DNA from 3 places in the Anaeromassilibacillus sp. SJQ-5 genome. Region 3 is predicted to be linked to each of the others. Evidence: predicted binding sites of a transcription regulator. Region 3 holds the regulator's gene; each other region holds the start of a gene.

Region 1 (6,640 bases), 2.3 Mb from region 3:
TGGGCGCTCCCGGGCCCAGATCCTGCTGCAGAACCTGGAACGCTGCGGGGTGGCCAACGCGGTGGTGTCCAGTGCGGACGCCGGCACGATCGGCGGCGGGCTGCCCCGCTTCTTCGACGGGGTGCTGGTGGACGCCCCCTGCTCGGGCGAAGGCATGTTCCGCAAGGAGCCGGAGGCCCTCGCCCAGTGGAGCGAGGACAATATCCGCCTATGCGCCGCCCGGCAGCGGGAGATTCTCCACGCGGCGGCGGAGACGGTGCGCCCCGGCGGCCGCCTTATCTATTCCACCTGTACCTTTGCCCCGGAGGAAAACGAGTGTATGGCCGCCTGGTTTGTGCGGACGCATCCGGATTTTTGCCTGGAGGAAACCGGCGCGGGCTTCGGCATGCCGGGCCTGCCCTGGGAACGGGTGGCCCCCTTCACGCCGGAAACGGACGGCGCGGGTGTCCCTCTGGAACGCTGCCGCCGGATTTTCCCCGCTCACGGCGGAGAGGGCCACTTTGTCGCCAAATTCCGTCGGATGGAAGCCGGCGCCTACAGCCTTCCCCGGCCCTATCTGTATGCAAAACCTGATACAAATAGTATCGCAGCGGCAGAATTATACAAAGAGTGCTTTTTTTCGACACCAACCGGCGCATTCGTCTGCTTCGGCGACCAGGTGCGACTGCTGCCGGAGGGACTGCCGGAGCTGAAGGGCCTGGGCGTCCTGCAGGCGGGCGCGGCGGCGGCGATCGTCTGCAAGAACCGGGTGGAGCCTTGTCACGGGCTGTTCATGGCGATGAAACCGGCGGACTGCCGCCGCTGCATCTGTCTGGAACCGGCGGATCCCCGGCTGACGGCCTTCCTGCGGGGAGAGGAAATCGAAGCGCCGGGAGAACCCGGCTGGACGGCCGTGGCGGCGGACGGCGTGGTGACGGGCTTCGGCAAGCGGACGGGCGGCCGGCTGAAAAACCGCTATCCCAAGGGCCTGCGCCTGCGGACATAGATTAGGGACAAAAAGGGCGCGAGGATAGCTCCTCGCGCCCTTTTTCAATGGCTTTAGTCCTCGTAGCCCTGGGGGTTCTTCGACTGCCAGCGCCAGGAATCCCGGCACATGTCCTCCACGCCGAACTGCGCCTTCCAGCCCAGCACCTTCTCCGCCTTGGACGGATCGGAGTAGCAGGTGGCGATGTCTCCCGGCCGACGGGGCGATATCACATAGGGGACGGTCACGTTGTTGGCCGCTTCAAAGGCCTTGACCAAATCCAGCACGCTGTAGCCGATGCCGGTGCCCAGATTGAACACCTCCGCGCCGGCGTGATCCAGCGCGTATTGCACCGCCTTGACATGGCCGCGGGCCAAATCCACCACGTGGATGTAATCCCGCACGCCGGTGCCGTCGTGGGTATCGTAGTCATTGCCGAAGATGGACAGGTGGGGCAGCTTGCCGATGGCCACCTGGGAGATGTAGGGCATCAGGTTGTTGGGGATCCCGCAGGGATCCTCCCCGATGCGGCCGCTTTCATGGGCGCCGATGGGGTTGAAATACCGCAGAAGGACGGCGCTCCACGCCGGGTCGGACACACAGGTGTCCCGCAGGATTTCTTCGATGATGTATTTGGTGCGGCCATAGGGGTTGGTCACTGCGCCGGTGGGCATATCCTCTCTCAGGGGGGAGGGGTTGTTCATACCGTACACCGTGGCGGAGGAGGAAAACACCATCCGCTTGCAGCCCGCCTCGGCCATCACCTGACAGAGTACCACCGTGCCGCTGACGTTGTTGTCGTAATAGGTCAAGGGCTTGCTCACCGATTCACCCACCGCCTTCAGCCCGGCGAAATGGATGACCGCCTCGATGTCGTGGGCCTTGAAAATTTTCCGCAGACCCTCCGCGTCCCGGATGTCGCACTCATAAAACGGAAAATCCCGGCCCGCCAGCTCCTTAACCCGCCGCAGGGCCTCGGGCTTGGCGTTGTAATAATTATCGAGCACCACGATGTCGAAGCCGGCTTTCAGCATTTCAATGCAGGTGTGGCTGCCGATATAGCCGCAGCCGCCTGTAATCAGTATGGACATTTGGGTTCCTCCTTATTATAATAGACGTGGCCTTCTTATTGCGAATACCCTCTTCTGTCTTTCTATTATACCGGGAAAATTTTCTTTTGCAATGGACGCAGGTTGCATCTGACGGTTTTGACAAATGTTTCGGCGGTTTCTGCATGGCGGCCAGCCGGGGTTTGCGGTATGCTTAAGGCAAAGGGGAGCGAACAACCTCCAATTTTTAGGAGAGCGAGCGCCCGCAGCGCCTCACCTTAAGGCAACAAAACAAGCTGTAACAGCTCCTCCAGCCGGCGCGGAGAGAGCCCGGGATCATCCATTTTCACCGCCGGAGAAAGGACTTACTCTATGGATACCACGCAAAAACCCGCGCTGATTATCATGGCCGCCGGTATGGGCAGCCGGTTCGGTGGACTCAAGCAGGTTACGCCCGTCGGTCCCTGCGGGGAGCTGATCATCGATTATTCCATTTACGACGCCATCGCCGCCGGGTTTGGCCGGGTGGTGTTCGTCATCAAGAAGGAAATCGAGGAAACCTTTAAGGAACATATTGGCAACCGCATTTCCCGGCAGATTCCGGTGTCTTATGTCTATCAGGAGCTGGACGCTCTGCCAGAGGGCTTCTCCGTGCCCGAAGGGCGCGCCAAACCCTGGGGCACCGGCCACGCGGTCCTCTGTTGCCGCGATACGGTGAAGGAGCCCTTCGCCGTCATCAACGCCGACGATTATTATGGCCGGGAATGCTTCCGCCTGCTGGCCGATTTCCTGTCCAAGCCCGGCGCGGATGCGAAAAAGCACATCGCCATGGCGGGGTATATCCTGGAAAACACCCTGACGGAGAACGGCTATGTCTCCCGGGGCATCTGCACGGTGGAGCCCGACGGCACCCTCACCGACCTGGTGGAGCGCACCCATATCGAAATCCGGGAGGGCGTCTCCCAGTTCACCGAGGACGACGGCGCCACTTGGGAAACCCTGCCCGCCGGCTGTTACGTCTCTATGAACTGCTGGGCCTTCCCGGCCGGATCCCTGGACTGCTTCGAGGACAAGTTCCAGGGCTTCCTGAAGGAAAAGGGCGGCCAGCTGAAAGCGGAATTCTACCTGCCCTTCGTGGTCAACGCCATGGTGGCGGCGGGCGAGGCTGACGTCAAGGTCCTGCCCACCAGCGACAAATGGTACGGCATGACCTACGCCGAGGATAAGCAGAAGGTCATCGACGCCATCGCCGGTATGATCAAACAGGGGATTTATCCGGAAAGGTTGTGGAAAGCATGAGCACCGCTATGGAAGTCGCCCACGTTTTCGCCCTGGAGGGTGAACCCATCGACGCCAAGCCCTACGGCTGCGGCCATATCAACGACACCTATTGCGTCTGCTGCCAGCGCGAGGGAAAACCGCAGCGGCGGTATATCCTCCAGCGGATCAACCATAACGTTTTCAAGGATGTGCCCGGTCTGATGCGCAACATGATTGCCGTCACGGCGTTCCTGCGACAGGCTGTTATCGCCGAAGGCGGCAACCCCGATCGGGAATGCCTGACCCTCATCGACACCCGGGACGGGGAAAAGTACTACCACGATCCCGACGGCAACTACTGGCGCGCCTTCATCTTCATTGAAAACGCCATCACCTATCAGACGGTGGAAAAGCCGGAGCATTTCTACTATTCCGGCTGCGCCTTCGGGAAGTTCCAGCGGCTGCTGGCCGACTACCCCTCGGCCACCTTGGGGGAAACCATCCCCAACTTCCACAATACCGCCTCCCGCTACCGGGATTTTGAACAGGCGGTCAAGGAAAACGCCTCCGGCCGGGCGGACGAGGTGCGGGAGGAAATTGCTTTCATCCGCGCCCGGGCGGCCGATTGCTCCATTCTCACCGACCTGCTGGCCAAAGGGGAGCTGCCCCTGCGGGTGACGCATAACGATACCAAGCTGAACAACGTCATGCTGGACGACGTGACCGGCCGGCCGGTCTGCGTCATCGACCTGGACACCGTCATGCCGGGCCTGTCCCTGTACGACTACGGTGACAGCATGCGCTTCGGCACCAACCCCGCGGCGGAGGACGAGACGGATCTGTCCAAGGTAACCTGCGACCTGAATCTGTTTGAACAGTATACCAAGGGCTTTCTGGAGGAATGCGGCTCCATGCTCACCCCTCAGGAGATCGAAAACCTGCCCCTGTCCGCCAAGCTGATGACCCTGGAATGCGGCATGCGCTTCCTCGCCGACCACATCGCCGGGGACACCTATTTCAAAATCCACCGGGAAGGCCATAACCTGGATCGCTGCCGTACCCAGCTCAAGCTGGTGGCCGATATGGAAGCCAAAATGGACACCATGAAGCAAATCGTAGAGAAATATCGGTAATCCTATGCACAGCCCGCCGCCCGCAAGCGGCGGGTTCTTTTTATCCGGAATTAGCACTCTATATATTAGAGTGCTAATGTTAACAATTTATTCATATCTTATCCGATTTTCCGTAAAAAATGGGGGATATACTGATAGCATCAACAGAAAAGAAGGTGGTTGAGCGTTGCAGACAGCAATCCGGCCCCGGACGATCTTACAGGGTTTCCATCGCCCGGCCGCCATCCATAAGCTCCCGGAAACCGTCCAATAACTTGTATGGAGGTACGCCTTATGTTTGATCTTATTCCTTTTGAACACAGAAATCACCGCTATATGAACCCCTTCGCCGACTTGGAACGCAGCTTTTTCGGCGATTTCGGCGACCTGGAAAAGGATTTCCCCTGCAAAACCGATATTCTCGACAAGGGCGATCATTACCTGGTCAAGGCCGATCTGCCCGGCTTTGCCAAAGAGGACATCCGCATCGATGTCGACGGCGACTGCCTGACCATTTCCGCCGAGAAAAAGAAAGAAACCAAGGAGGAAAAGGACAACTTCATCCGCCGGGAGCGCCGGTACGGCTCTCTCAGCCGCAGCTTTGACATCTCCGGCGTCGACGCCGCCGCCATCAAGGCCAAATACGACAGCGGCGTGCTGGAGCTGACCCTGCCTAAGAAGGGCGATGTCACGCCGCCCTCTCATCAGATTTCCATCGAATAATCCGCCCATCCCCAAGCCTTTCGCGGCCCGCCCGCGAAAGGCTTTTTTGTCGTCCGGCCCCCGGCGGAAGGTCGAATTGCATCCGCCCGGGGGCTATGCTATAATGGCGGTAAGTATTCCCGGCCCCGCGCCGCGGCTGGCGCGTCCGGGATTTCGGCGGGAGGGAACGGGATGGGTGGTATTCTGTCTTGGCTGGCGGCAATCCTTTTGGCGGGCGGCGGAGCGCTCGGAATCCTGTCCCTGGGCGGCGGGCTGGCACGGGAGAGCCGGCGGCGGATGCTCCCGCGGCTGGCCGCCGCGGCGGGGGCGGCCCTGCTTCTGCTGACCGGCGCATCCCTGATCGTGCGCTGGCTGGCCGGCACGGGCGGGCGGGAGCCCTTCGGCTTTTTCCCCGCCCTGTTCGCGGCTGCCGGCATCCTGGCGGTGCTCCTGGCGCGGGGGCGGAAGGGACAAGCCGCCTCCTGCGCCCGGCTGTGCGGGACGGCTGTGCTCGTCGTCTTTGCGCTGGAAACCTGTCTGTTCAATGGGAACGCCTTTCTGCCCCGGCTGCGCGGCCTCTCCCCGCAAGCCCTCCCCCTCGCCCAGGCGCAGCTGGAGGGGGACGTCCGCCTGCAGGAGGATGTCCTCCTTTTCGGCTCCGGAGGGGGAACAGTCACCTGGCCGGAGCTCGACACGCCGGCCGCCTTTGTCGCTTTTCAAACGGATGGCCTGTCGGCCCTGCGGACGGCAGACGTCTATCTACAGGACGACGGTGAAACCGAAAGCTTCGGCTATTCCCGAGATGTCCGCTTCGTCTCGGGTGAGGCCGCCCGCTCGTTTTCCATCGCGCCCCACGGGCGGCTGCGCGCCCTCTCGCTCCGTTTTTCCGGAAGCGAGACGCCCTTGAGCCTAACGGCGGCTTCCCTTAACATCGCGAACCCCTTCGCGTTTTCCCTAGGGCGTTTTTCCCTTCTGGCCGGTGTCGCCTGCGCCGTGCTGCTGATTCTCCGCCTGCGGCTCTGGTCCGTCCAATACAGCCCCGGGCGGCCCGCACACCAGGCCGCGGTGGCCGCGGCCATTCTCGCCGCTCTCGTCCCCGGAATGATCCTGGCGGCGCAGGATACCAATCCCATCCCCTACCCCCTGGAAGGCCCCGTGAGCGACTACAGCGCGCACATCCAGCAGTTCGACGCGTTCCAGAAAGGGCAGATCTGTCTGGATTTGCCCGTCGATCCGCGGCTCGCCACCATGGAAAATCCCTACGACACCAGCGCGCGGAACGCCCTCGGCGTATCGTATCACTGGGATCGGGCCTTCTTCGGCGGCCGGTACTATTCTTACTTCGGGGTGGTTCCCGTCCTGCTGGCCTATTATCCCTTCTATTGGATAACCGGCAGCCTGCCCGCCAACGGCATGATCTGCGGCTTCTTCGCCCTGCTGGCGGCGGTGTTTCTCTGCGGCTTGGCGCTCGAGCTGGTGCGCCTTTTCGGGCGGCGGGTGAACCTGCTCCTGCTCCTCATCGGCCTGCCCGCCGCCGTGGCTGCCAGCACCCT
Region 2 (6,640 bases), 2.0 Mb from region 3:
TGGGAAGTCTGGATCGGCCAGAAAAACGCTTTCCCGGTGAAAGGCTGGGCGCTGAATTCCGCGCTGCACAGCGTTCCCGACTGTCAGTCCATCATCAAGAAAGCGGTGGTGGATCGCCTGTCGCAGACCTATGGCCTGCGCTGGTTTGAGGAAACGGGGCCGGTGTGTCAGATTCAGTTCACCATTCTGAAGGATGAGGCCACTCTGCTGCTGGACACCAGCGGCGCGGGCCTGCACAAGCGGGGCTATCGGGCCAACGCGGGCGGCGCCCCCATCAAGGAAACCCTGGCCGCGGCCATCGGGGATGTGATGCGGGTGCGCCGGGCCGCCCAGGTCTGCGATCCCTGCTGCGGCTCCGGCACCATGCTCATCGAGGCGGCGCTGGCCGCCAAGGGGATCGCCCCCGGCGTCCGCCGCCGGTTCGCCGCCATGGATTGGGGCAGCGTGCCCGGATCCATCTGGAAGGAGGAACGGCAGCGCGCCCGGGAGCGGGAACGGCCGGACGCCGTTTTCCAGGCCCATGGCGGAGACATCGACGAGGCGTGCCTGCGGCTGACCGAGGAGAACGCGGCCAAGGCCGGCGTGGCCGGCTGCGTGACGGCCAAGCGGGCGGATCTGCGGCAGTTCCAGCCGGAAGGGGACACCGGCGTGGTGCTCTGCAACCCGCCCTATGGCGAGCGGCTGCTGGATGTGAAGGCGGCGGAGGAGCTTTACCGGGTCATGGGCCGGGTGTTCCGCCCCAAGCCCGGCTGGAGCTATGGGATTATCAGTCCCCATGAGAATTTCGAGACCCTGTTCGGCCGCCAAGCGGATAAGCGGCGCAAGCTGTATAACGGCATGCTCAAATGCCAGCTGTATATGTACTTCAAGTAACCGGAGGAGAGAGGAGCGAGAAACCATGCGGCATGTGTTTATCGTCAATCCCGCGGCGGGGAAAAAACGGGGGGCGCTGGAGCTGCTCCCTCGCATTCACGCGGCGTTTGCCGGGGCGGAGGAGGGCGCCTACGCCATCCGGGTGACCCGGGGCGCGGGGGATGCCACCGCCATCGCCCGGGAGGAGTGCGCCGGGGAGGGGCCGGTGCGCTTGTACGCCTGCGGCGGAGACGGCACCCTGACCGAAACAGCCACCGGTGCCGCCGGCTGCCCCCGCGCTCAAATCGCGGCCGTTCCCTGCGGATCCGCCAACGACTATGTCCGGTCCTACGGGGGAACCGCGGCTTTTCTGGACATTCCCGCCCAGGTGCATGGCCGGGCCGTCCCGGTGGACGCGGTGGACTGCGGCGACCGGGTTTCTATGAACAGCGCGTCCATGGGGATGGACGCCGCCGTGGCACAGAAGATGGTGCGGTATAAGAATTTGCCGCTGGTTTCCGGTCCCATGTCCTATAACCTCGCCATCGCGGACGTGTTCTGCCACCGGATCGGCGTGGATCTGCACGTCGTCATGGATACCCCCGACGGGCCGGTGGAGCGCCGCGGCCGCTATTTCTTCGCCCTGGCCGCCTGCGCCCGGTTTTACGGCGGCGGTTACTGCGGCGCTCCCGGCGCGCTGGTGGACGACGGCCTGCTGGACTTTGTGCTGGTAAAGGTCATGCCGCGGCTGAAAATTCCCGGTTTCCTCTCCCGCTACAAGGCGGGCCGCCACATGGATATGGCCTGCTGCGAAGCCTTCCGGGGCACGCGGATGCGGGTCAGCTCCCTCTCGCCGGTCGTCTGCAACATCGACGGCGAATGCTTCAGCGCGCCGGATATTCATTTCCAGGCGCTGCCCGGCGCGCTCTCCTTCGTGCTGCCGGAAGGCGTGCGCCTGCCCGGCCGGGCTCCCGCTGTTTCCGCCAGTTTGTAAAAAAATTGTGAAGTTTGAAAAATTTCCAGTGAACCCTCTTGATTTTTCTGAAAATCCGATTACAATAGATTTAGCACTCGAGGAAACGGAGTGCTAAAATTATCAATACTCTTCAAGGAGGATTATTCTTATGTCTATTAAACCGCTTGCTGACCGTGTTGTCATCAAAATGGTAGAGGCTGAGGAAACCACTAAGAGCGGCATCATCCTCGCCGGTTCCGCCAAAGAGAAACCCCAGATGGCCGAAGTGGTGGCCGTCGGCCCCGGCGGCAACGTCGACGGCAAAGAGATCACCATGTATATCAAGGTGGGCGATAAGGTTCTGACCAGCAAGTATTCCGGCACCGAGGTCAAGCTCGACGGCACGGAATACACCATCGTGCGGCAGAGCGATATCCTGGCCGTTGTGGAATAAGAAATCCTTTCCGGTAAGATTTTTATACTATACGAAATAACAGGAGGAACCAATCATGGCAAAACAGATTCTGTTTGGCGAGGACGCCCGCAAGGCTCTGCAGTCCGGCGTGGACCAGCTGGCCAATACCGTAAAAATCACCCTGGGCCCGCGGGGCCGCAACGTGGTGCTCGACAAAAAATTCGGCGCCCCCCTCATCACCAATGACGGCGTGACCATCGCCAAGGAGATCGAGCTGGACGACGCGTTTGAGAACATGGGTGCCCAGCTGGTCAAGGAAGTCTCCACCAAGACCAACGACGTGGCCGGCGACGGTACCACCACCGCCACCCTCCTGGCGCAGGCCCTCATTCGTGAAGGCATGAAGAACGTGGCCGCCGGCGCCAACCCCATGGGCGTCAAGCGGGGCATTCAGAAGGCTGTCGACGCGGTCGTGGAAGCGGTCGTCTCCAACTCCAAGAAAGTCAGCGGTTCCGAGGATATCGCCAGCGCTGCCACCATCTCGGCCGGCGACGAGGTCATCGGCAAGCTGATCGCCGAGGCCATGGAGAAGGTCTCCGCCGACGGCGTCATCACCGTGGAAGAGTCCAAGACTGCCGACACCTACACCGAAGTGGTGGAAGGCATGCAGTTCGACCGGGGCTACATCACCCCCTACATGGTCACCGACACCGATAAGATGGAGGCCATCATCGACGATGCCTACCTCCTGATCACCGATAAGAAAATCTCCAACATTCAGGACATCCTGCCCCTGCTCGAGCAGATCCTGCAGGCCGGCAAAAAGCTGGTGATCATTGCCGAGGACGTGGAGGGCGAGGCCCTGTCCACCCTGATTGTCAACAAACTGCGCGGTACCTTCACCTGCGTGGCCGTCAAAGCCCCTGGCTTCGGCGATCGCCGCAAGGAAATGCTGCAGGATATCGCCATCCTCACCGGCGGCCAGGTCATCTCCGACGAGCTGGGCCTGGATCTGAAGGAAACCACCATGGATCAGCTGGGCCGTGCCCGCCAGATTAAGGTGCAGAAAGAAAACACCATCATTGTGGACGGCGCCGGCGATCCCGCGGCTATCAAGAGCCGCGTGAGCCAGATCCGCGTCCAGATTGAAAACACCACCTCCGATTTCGATCGGGAGAAGCTGCAGGAGCGGCTGGCCAAGCTGGCCGGCGGCGTGGCGGTCATCAAAGTCGGCGCTGCGACCGAGATCGAAATGAAGGAAAAGAAACTGCGCATCGAGGACGCCCTGTCCGCCACCAAGGCGGCCGTGGAAGAGGGCCTGGTCGCCGGCGGCGGCGTGGCGCTCATTACCGCCTCCGCTGTGCTGGATCCCATGCTGGCCGCCGCCGAGGGCGACGAGAAGACCGGCATCCAGATTGTGCTCAAGGCTCTGGAGGAGCCGGTGCGCCAGATCGCTCTGAACGCCGGCCTGGAGGGCAGCGTCATCATCGACAAGATCCGTTCCGCCGGCAAGGTCAACTATGGCTTTGACTTTGCCAAGGAAGAGTATGTGGATATGTTCACGGCCGGTATTGTCGACCCCACCAAGGTCACCCGGTCTGCTCTGCAGAACGCGGCTTCCGTCGCGGCCATGGTGCTGACCACCGAATCCCTGGTGGCCGACAAGAAAGAGCCCGCCCCGGCGGCTCCGGCTGCGCCCGGCGGCATGGACGGCATGTATTAATCGGTAAAGAATAAAGCAAACAAGCGGCGGGAGATTTTTTCTCCCGCCGCTTGCTCTATTTCGGGGCCGGTTCCGCCAGGTTGCGCACGGGAATGCCCCGCCGCCGGCAAAGGTCCACCGTGTAAAAAGTGCCGCCGCTGTTTTCCGTCAGGTAGCACAGGCAGCAGTCGCTGTGCTCTGCCAGATGGCGGTTACGCTTGTACATGCAGCCGCTGGTGTAGCGTTCAGCGGTATACACCACCTTGTCCGCCCGTTTCAGGATCGCCTGATACCGCTTCACGTCCTCCTCCGCCCAGCCCCGCGTCTGATCCCGGCAGGGCAGCACGAGGATCAGGCGGATGAACGGGTACACCGCCTTTAAGTCCAGCACCGCTTCCGCCGCCAGGGTGTCGAAGCCCAAGGCGCCGCCCGCGCCGAAATACCGCACCCCCTGGCGGATAAGGCTCTCGATTTCCGCTTCCAGCCGTTCCCGCAGCGGCGCGACGGCCTCCGGCGGAATTCGTCGATGGCCGGTAAAGCAGCAGGTTGTCATTCCATCCACCTCCTTACATATAGACTATTACATTATATAATGTAATAGTCTATATGTAAAGGGACATACTAACCTATTATCTAATGTATAAATTAGATAATAGGGGAATGCGTAATGGTAGAGTTAAATGTTCTGCCCCTTCTGGAAAAGCAAGGCCGTACGAAATATTGGCTGTATAGGCAGCTGAACATGAGCTATCAGAATTTCAGCAGGATGATTCGAAACGAAACCAAGTCGATTCGGTATGAAAATATTGAAATACTTTGTCAGGTGCTGGAATGCACACCCAATGATCTTTTCGTATTCGTCGACGATTGATTTCATGGCCTATTTCAGCTATCAGGACTCACCCGCAAAATAAACAAAAACCCCTTTGGCCCGCCGATCTTCCCATGGTATCCCTACAAATTTCCACCGGGCGGGATTTTGCGCTTGAATTCGACCGGAAATTGCAATACAATAGTAGCAGCGAACCCTGTCTGTTATGGGGTGGAAAACGCAGGGAGGTTGTGAATATGCAGGACTATGGAATGTCCGGCTGTGGAATGTCCGGTTACGGGAGCATTCTGCGCAGGAAATGCCGTGTTCACAATACCGGTGCGGGCAAAATTTGACAAGTGCAGGCTGTGGCGCGTTCGGCGTCCCAGCCTGTTTTTATTGCCGGGACAAGCTCCCGGCGGGAAAGGGTAGGTGGTTTGTACTATGAAAAAAGTGGCGGTTATCATGGGCAGCGACAGCGATCTGCCGGTGGTCGGCAAAGCCATCGATAAGCTGGGGGACTTCGGCGTGCCCGTGGAGGTTCATGTCATGTCGGCGCACCGCACGCCCGAAGCCGCGGCGGCGTTTTCAGCTTCGGCGGCGGACAAGGGCTTCGGCGTCATCATCGCGGCGGCGGGCAAGGCGGCCCATCTGGCGGGCGTGCTGGCGGCCCACACGGTGCTGCCGGTCATCGGCATTCCGGTAAAATCCTCCACCCTGGACGGGCTGGACGCCCTGCTTTCCACGGTGCAGATGCCCTCCGGCATCCCGGTGGCAACGGTGGCCATCGACGGCGCGGAAAACGCCGCCCTGCTGGCCGTGCAGATGCTGGCGCTCAGCGACGAGACGCTGAAAAACCGGCTGATCGCCATGAAGAAAACCATGGCTGAAGGGGTTCTCGCCAAGGATAAGGCCCTGGCGGACAAGCTAAATCAGGCGTAATGCTTATACGATAGGAGACGAGTATATGAACAAGCTGGAACAACTGTACGAGGGCAAAGCCAAAAAGGTATTCGCCACCGAGGATCCGGAACTGGTGATCGTCGATTACAAGGACGATGCCACGGCTTTCAACGGCGAGAAAAAGGGCACCATCATGGGCAAGGGCGTTATCAACAACCGGGTGACCAATTTCCTGATGCAGAAGCTGGAAAAGGAAGGCGTACCCACCCATTTTGTCAAGGAGCTGTCCGAGCGGGAAACCGTGGTCAAAAAGGTGTCCATCGTTCCCCTGGAGGTCATCATCCGCAACATCGCCGCCGGTTCCTTCTCCAAGCGCTTCGGCGTGGAGGAAGGCACGGTGCTGAAAACCCCGTCTCTCGAGTTCAGCTATAAGGACGACGCGCTGGGCGATCCGCTGATCAACGAGTATCACGCGCTGGCCCTTGGCATCGCCACGAGAGAGGAAATGGATTGCATCGCCAAATACGCGTTCAAGGTCAACGAAGTGCTCAAGGCCTTCTTCCTGACGCTGGACATCGAGCTGGTGGACTTCAAGCTGGAGTTCGGTAAGCTGGCCGACGGCACCATCGTGCTGGCCGACGAAATTTCTCCCGATACCTGCCGCTTCTGGGATGTGCACACCCATGAGAAGCTGGACAAGGATCGGTTCCGCCGCAACCTGGGCGGGGAAGTGGAAGCCTATCAGGAGATCATGCGCCGCATGATGGGTGAATAATCGCAGGAAATACAGGCTTTGTACCAAGGAGGAACTATATGGGCGGCGTATTCGGCGTAGCCTCGCATGACAATTGTATCACCGATTTATTCTTTGGGGTGGATTATCACTCGCATCTGGGCACCCGCCGGGGCGGCATGGCCGTTTACAGCGCGGACAAGGGCTTTGAGCGGGCTATTCACAACATTGAGAATGCACCCTTCCGCACCAAGTTCGAGCGGGACGTG
Region 3 (6,640 bases):
CGAGAGATACAGCCAGTCCCCCTGCGCGACCAGATTATCGGGAGAAACCCATTCTGTCTTTACCGCCCGATCCAGGGCGGCCTTGTTGACATGGTACACGGTGGAGGCATGGACAAAGAAATACCAGCTCCGGCTTTCCGCCATGCTGAAAACAGGCACCCCCAGAAATCCCAGGGGAACCTTCTGGGGATCCGGCGGGAGCTTGGCAGTCGTGGGCGAGGCGGAGGCGGTTCGTGTTTTGGAGGGGGCGGACGAGCGTATTGTTTCCACCGGTGAAGTCGCCGCGGACGTGGAAGAAAAGGGGGGCGATGCCGACACGGTCGTCCCCGACGAGGCGGAAGCGGTGGACGCCGTTTGCCACGCCAGTTCGGGCTGTGAGGGAACGTCTGTCGGCGGCTTGCCACATCCGGGCAGAATACCGCTGCAGAGAACGACCAGTGCCAATGCGACCAGGGAGCTTCGATTACGCATAGCATCTCCTCATTTTCAATTGATTTTTGCTTATTTTATCTAATAATATAGCTATATACTTAAATAAAGTCAAGATTTTTTTGGCAATAAAAAAGGCGGATGTGGGCAAATGTTCACCAAATGTGTGTCCGGTTGAACGGGGACAAGCCGCTTGGCGTATCGGGCAGGGTGCGCCGGGGGGGGGGATGTCTCTTGTACAATCGCGGTCGATTGGGTATACTGGTAAAAACAGGCCGTTTTGGGCGGCAGAGAATCGAGGACGTACATGAATTTTGAAGAACTGGGGCTGCCCGCCCCGCTGATCGCCGGGCTGGCCGCGCAGGGGATCACCGCCCCCACTCCCGTTCAGCAACGGGCCATCCCCCTGCTGCTGGAGGGGAAGGACGCACTTATCCAGTCGGAAACCGGGACGGGGAAAACCCTGGCCTATCTGCTACCCTTTCTGGCCCGGGCGGATCCCGACGGCCGGCTGCTGGTGCTGACCCCCACGCGGGAGCTGGCCATGCAGGTGCATCGGCAGGTGGAGTTGCTGGCAAAAAACGCGGGGCTGCCGGTAAAGAGCGTACCGGTGTTCGCGGACGTGAGCTTGGCCAATCAGGTGGAGCGACTGAAAAGCAAGCCCCGGATCGTGGTTGGCACCGCCACCCGGATGCTGGAGCTCATCCGCAAGAAAAAAATCCCCGCCCACCTGGCCAAGACCGTGGTGCTCGACGAGGTGGACAAGCTGCTGGACGACGCCAACCGGGCGGACGTGGAGGCAGTGCTCAAATGCTGCCTGCGGGACATCCAGGTGGTGATGGCGTCGGCCAGCGTGTCCCGGGAGATTCAAAAGCGGGCGGCACCGCTGGCCAAGGAGCCGGTGATCCTGCGCACCGCCCCCCGGTTCCGGATTCCTGAGACGGTGGAGCATATCCGGGTGGCCACCGGCAGCCGGGACAAGCTGGACGTGCTGACCGATCTGCTGCGGGTGCTCCGGCCCCGGCGTGCCATTGTGTTCATCAACACACCGGAGGAAATCAGCCGGGCGGCGGACAAGCTGCGCCGGGCGGGGCTGCAGGCTCAGAGCCTGTCCGGCTCCCAGAAAAAGCTGGAAAGGCAGCGGGCGCTGACCGCTTTCGCCGGCGGGGAAGCGCCGCTGCTGATCGCCTCGGATCTGGCGGCCCGCGGCCTGCATGTGGAGGGTGTGGACATGATTTTCCACGTCACCCTGCCGGAAAGCCCACTGGACTATCTCCACCGGGCGGGACGCACAGGACGGGGGGCCTCCGGCCTGTCTGTCGTCCTGGCCAAGTTCCGGGAGCGGGCGCTGACCGGCCAATACGAACGGGCACTGGATTTTCAGTTTATCGATAAGCAGCTGGACGGGGATAGGCGCCGCCTGCTGCCCGTGCCGACGCCGGCGGGGAAAGAGACGCCGCCCCGCCGCTGATCGGGGACGAAACCCTGTCTTTTTTGCGATGGCTCCGCATATACTGTACCACGCGGGATTTGGACTTGCCGACAAGCCCAAGGCCCGGACAGGTTGAAAAGGAGCTGACGCACGATGAATACAGCCATCCGCCCGGAAGACATGGAGCGGTATCTGCGGGAAATGCGGGCCTTTGCTAAGCGGGCGGGCTACACGATCTCGCCGCCCTCACCGCCTGCTCCTCCGGCTGTCGAGGAGCCACCCGCTCCGCCGGCCACCGAAGAAGAACCCGCGCAGGAGCCGGACACGGCGCCCCGATATCCGGAGGCCCCTCTGGAGCAGGAGCGGGTCATGGACGAGAGCGGCGGGGAAGAGCCGGCCGCGCCGGAAGAGGAAGAGACGCCATGCGTCCCTTGTGAGGCGGCCGCGGAGGACGACGGGCTCTAATGAATCCGGACACAAAAAGCCACCCGGCCGAGAGGCCGGGTGGCTTTTTCACCGTAGTTATTTGTCGCCGTAGAGATTCATGCGGAACAAATCGGTTTCATCCTCCGGATTTTTGCAGATGACGCGGGCGGTGCCCACGTTGCCCCAGTCAATGGCGCTGGAGAGGGCCAGCAGCTGGGTCAAACGGCTTTTCAGGTTCAGCACGTCGCCGTCGGGAGTTTCCAGAAACACGTCGCCCTTCGCCTTGGAGGCGAACTGAATCAGTTTGTTAAAGTCAAAATCATGAATTTCAAAACCAGCCATGAGGAATCGTCTCCTTTCATAAGGTGCGGAAAAAACAGTATCCTTTAGCTTTTCCCACATGTATTATTATATACGGACGCCGCCCAACAATCAACAAGCAAAATGCCGAACTTTCCCAGTATAAGACGTGGAATTTGTACACGATATACATTATGTTAAAAGAATCCTATGCAAAACCTCCAATTGTCTGCTGCAAAATGGCTTTCACTGTGAAATCGATGAAAATCCCGGCGGTTTTTTACAAAGAATTCACAATTCGGATATTGACAGGCCGCCCGGGGAATGGTACATTATATGGTGTTAGCACTCGAGATAATAGAGTGCTAACCATTAGCAGAGTCAAGTGACCAAATGGGTTCCATCGGTAACGCCGGATAAGGAGGCGATGGCACATGGAACTGGGCGAACGCAAACAAAAGATACTGACCGCGATTATTGACTCGTACATCCAGACCGGCGAGCCTGTCGGCTCCAAGGCACTGGTGGAGATGCTGGGCAACGCGGTGTCCTCCGCCACCATCCGCAACGAGATGGCTGAGCTGGCCTCCTGGGGATACCTGGAGCAGCCGCACACATCGGCGGGGCGGATTCCCACCGCTAAGGCGTTCCGGCTGTATATCGACCATCTGATGCGCCGGCAGGCCCTCAGCGATGAGGATCAAAAGGATATTGACGACATGCTGGCCGGTTCGGCCGGCGATCCCGAGCGGCTGATCGGCGAGGCGTCCCAGGCGCTGGCCGAGAGCACCGGCTGCGCGGCGGTGTCCACCACCCCTTCCGAGCAGGGGGCGGTTATCCGCCGGATTGAAATCATGCGGGTGTCCTCCCGTTCGGCGGCATTGCTGCTGATGACCGGCTCCGGCGTCCTGCGCAGCCGGGTGTGCCGGTTCGACGGCGACGTGGAAACCGACACGCTGCAGATGCTGTGCAACGTGCTGACGGAAAACTTCCTGGGTGCGCAGCTGACCGACATCGGAGTGCCGCAGGTGCAGAATCTGCTGGTTTCCCTGGGAGATTACGGGCTGACCTGCGCGGCGGCGCTGACCGCGTTTTACGAGTTGGTGCAGGAATCGGCCGAGGCGGAGGTGCTGCTCACCGGGCAGCTCAACCTCTTGCAGCATCCCGATTACGAGCTGGAGCGGGCCCGGTCGCTGCTGGGTTTCCTGGCCCAGAGGGAACAGCTGATGGGCATGCTCGCCGCCCATCGGGGCGGCCTAAGGGTGGTGCTGGGCAGCGAGAGCCTGCGGCCCGAGCTGAACGGCTCTAGCATTATCGTCACCCGGTACAGCCTGGACGGGCGGGCAGACGGCTCCATCGGCCTCATCGGGCCCTTGCGCATGGATTACGCCGCCACCATCCCCCGCCTCGAGTATATAGCCAAGGCCGTGGGCCGGCTGCTGTCGGACATGTTCGGCGGCGAGCCGCCTAAAAAGGATTAAAGGAGGAGCCTATCCCATGGAACCCAACCAGACCGGCGAAACGCCGATAGAGGAGACCGTGCCCGAAACCGCGGAGGCGGAAATCCCGGAGGCGGCCGAGGAGGCCGCGCCGGCGGAGGAACCCCCCGCCGCCCCGGAGGAGGACGGCAAATCCGAAAAGGCGGACAAAAAGACGGAGAAATCCCGCAAAAAAGAGAAAAACGAAGCCATGGCCCTGAAGGCGGAAAACGAGCGCCTGGCCAAGGAACTGGCGGAGGCCAAGGACAGCTACCAGCGCATGCTCGCGGAGTACGCCAACTACAAGCGGCGCACCGAGCAGGAGAAGGAACGCCTGGGCGAGTTCACCAAGGCGGAGCTGCTAGGTAAGCTGCTGACTTCGCTCGACAACATGGAGCGGGCCATCGAGGCCCCGGCCGGCGACGATTACAAAACCGGCGTGGACATGGTGCTGCGGCAGTTCCGGGAGTTGCTTATGGGAATGGGCCTTGAGGAAATCGAGGCGGAAAACGCCCCGTTCAACCCGGAGGTGCACAACGCCGTCATGCGGGAGGACGCCGACGGCATCGAGCCCGAAACCGTCACCGCCGTGTTCCAGAAGGGCTATAAATACGGCGACCGGGTGCTGCGCCCGGCCATGGTCAAGGTGGCCAACTGATTTCGTTTGACGGCCCGGAGGCCCGGGCATACTCAATATATACGATGGATTGGATAAATGGAGGTAATAGACATGGCAAAGATTATCGGTATTGACTTAGGCACCACGAATTCCTGCGTGGCGGTTATCGAGGGCGGCGAGCCGGTCGTCATTCCCAACGCGGAAGGCGCCCGCACCACCCCTTCCGTCGTCGCCTTTAAGAAGGACGGCGAGCGCATCGTCGGCCGGGTGGCCAAGCAGCAGGCGGTTTCTAACCCGGATCGCACCATCGCGTCCATCAAGCGCGAAATGGGCACCGCTCACAAAGTGACGGTGGACGGCAAGGATTACACCCCTCAGGAAATTTCCGCGATGATTCTGTCCAAGCTTAAGCAGGACGCCGAGGCGTACCTGGGCGACAAGGTGGTGGAGGCGGTTATCACCGTCCCCGCGTATTTCACCGACGCACAGCGGCAGGCCACCAAGGACGCGGGCAAAATCGCGGGCATGGAGGTCAAGCGCATCATCAACGAGCCCACCGCCGCGGCCCTGGCCTACGGCATCGATAAGGAAACCGACCAGAAGATCATGGTGTACGACCTGGGCGGCGGCACCTTCGACGTGTCCATCATCGAGATGGGCGACGGCGTGCAGGAGGTGCTGGCCACGGCGGGCAACAACCGTCTGGGCGGCGACGATTTCGACCAGAAGATTGTCGACTGGATGGTCGCCGGCTTCAAGGCCGACACCGGCGTGGATCTCTCGGCTGACAAGATGGCCCTCCAGCGGCTGCGCGAGGCGGCGGAAAAGGCGAAAATCGAGCTGTCCGGCTCCACCACCAGCAGCATCAACCTGCCTTTCATCACCGCCGACGCCACCGGGCCGAAGCATCTGGATATGACCCTGTCCCGCGCGAAGTTCAACGAGCTGACCGCTTCCCTGGTGGACGCCACCATGGGCCCGGTCAAGCAGGCGCTGTCCGATAGCGGCCTGTCCGCTGGGCAGATCGATAAAGTGCTGCTGGTGGGCGGTTCCACCCGTATCCCGGCGGTGCAGGAAGCCATTCAGAAGTTCATGGGCAAGGAGCCCTTCAAGGGCATCAACCCCGACGAATGCGTGGCCATGGGCGCGGCCCTGCAGGGCGGCGTGCTCGGCGGCGAGGTCAAGGGCCTGCTGCTGCTGGACGTCACCCCCCTGTCCCTGGGCGTGGAGACCATGGGCGGCATCATGACCAAGGTCATTGACCGCAACACCACCATCCCCACCAAGAAGAGCCAGATTTTCTCCACCGCCGCCGACAACCAGCCGGAGGTGGAAGTGCACGTGCTCCAGGGCGAGCGGGAGTTCGCCAAGGACAACAAGTCTTTGGGTGTGTTCAAGCTGGACGGCATCGCCCCGGCCCGCCGCGGCGTTCCGCAGATTGAGGTGACCTTCGACATCGACGCCAACGGCATCGTCAACGTCAGCGCCAAGGATCTGGGCACCGGCCGTGAGCAGCACATCACCATCACCTCCAACACCAACATGTCCAAGGAGGACGTGGAGAGGGCGGTCCGCGAGGCGGAGGAGTACGCCGCCGAGGATAAGGCCAACCGCGAGAAGATCGAGGTGCGCAACGGCGCCGACCAGGCGGTTTATCAGTGCGAGAAATCCATCGAGGAGCTGGGCGACAAGCTGGACGCTTCCGACAAGGCGGAGCTGCAGGGCAAGATCGACGCGCTCAAGGAGACCCTGAAGGGCGACGATGTGGAGGCCATCAAGGCGCAGCAGGAGGATCTGATGAAAGCCTTCTACGCCATTTCCGAGAAGATTTATAAGGCGAACGCGCCCGAAGGCGCGGCTCCCGGCCCGGACGCCCCCGCCGACGGGCAGGCGGCCGACGGCGGCGAGTATTACAGCGGCGACGTGCAGTAATCGAACAAACAGCGACAGGGGCTG

Evidence for each region. The regulator HrcA, encoded in region 3, represses chaperone genes, less so after heat shock. The targets are predictions, from matches to a motif close to TGTTAGCACTCNNNNNNNNNGAGTGCTAACA.
Region 1: the regulator HrcA is predicted to act here: its motif matches at 4,455-4,485, upstream of ACSAMM_RS10540 (Hsp20 family protein).
Region 2: the regulator HrcA is predicted to act here: its motif matches at 1,915-1,945, upstream of ACSAMM_RS08925 (co-chaperone GroES).

Annotation. Positions count from the first base shown of each region.
Region 1 is NZ_JBPJWQ010000001.1:2,463,304-2,469,943, forward strand. It holds gene ACSAMM_RS10520 (RsmB/NOP family class I SAM-dependent RNA methyltransferase) at 1-985, shown strand, start outside; gene galE (UDP-glucose 4-epimerase GalE) at 1,039-2,055, opposite strand; gene ACSAMM_RS10530 (nucleotidyltransferase family protein) at 2,386-3,312, shown strand; gene ACSAMM_RS10535 (phosphotransferase enzyme family protein) at 3,309-4,406, shown strand; gene ACSAMM_RS10540 (Hsp20 family protein) at 4,680-5,108, shown strand; gene ACSAMM_RS10545 (hypothetical protein) at 5,280-6,640, shown strand, end outside.
Region 2 is NZ_JBPJWQ010000001.1:2,094,952-2,101,591, reverse strand. It holds gene ACSAMM_RS08935 (THUMP domain-containing protein) at 1-873, shown strand, start outside; gene ACSAMM_RS08930 (diacylglycerol kinase family protein) at 899-1,846, shown strand; gene ACSAMM_RS08925 (co-chaperone GroES) at 1,977-2,261, shown strand; gene groL (chaperonin GroEL) at 2,317-3,945, shown strand; gene ACSAMM_RS08915 (SLOG family protein) at 4,001-4,477, opposite strand; gene ACSAMM_RS08910 (helix-turn-helix domain-containing protein) at 4,592-4,795, shown strand; gene purE (5-(carboxyamino)imidazole ribonucleotide mutase) at 5,180-5,677, shown strand; gene purC (phosphoribosylaminoimidazolesuccinocarboxamide synthase) at 5,703-6,413, shown strand; gene ACSAMM_RS08895 (amidophosphoribosyltransferase) at 6,452-6,640, shown strand, end outside.
Region 3 is NZ_JBPJWQ010000001.1:116,468-123,107, forward strand. It holds gene ACSAMM_RS00535 (hypothetical protein) at 1-471, opposite strand, end outside; gene ACSAMM_RS00540 (DEAD/DEAH box helicase) at 737-1,900, shown strand; gene ACSAMM_RS00545 (hypothetical protein) at 2,015-2,326, shown strand; gene ACSAMM_RS00550 (hypothetical protein) at 2,384-2,629, opposite strand; gene hrcA (heat-inducible transcriptional repressor HrcA) at 3,022-4,068, shown strand; gene grpE (nucleotide exchange factor GrpE) at 4,085-4,723, shown strand; gene dnaK (molecular chaperone DnaK) at 4,796-6,616, shown strand.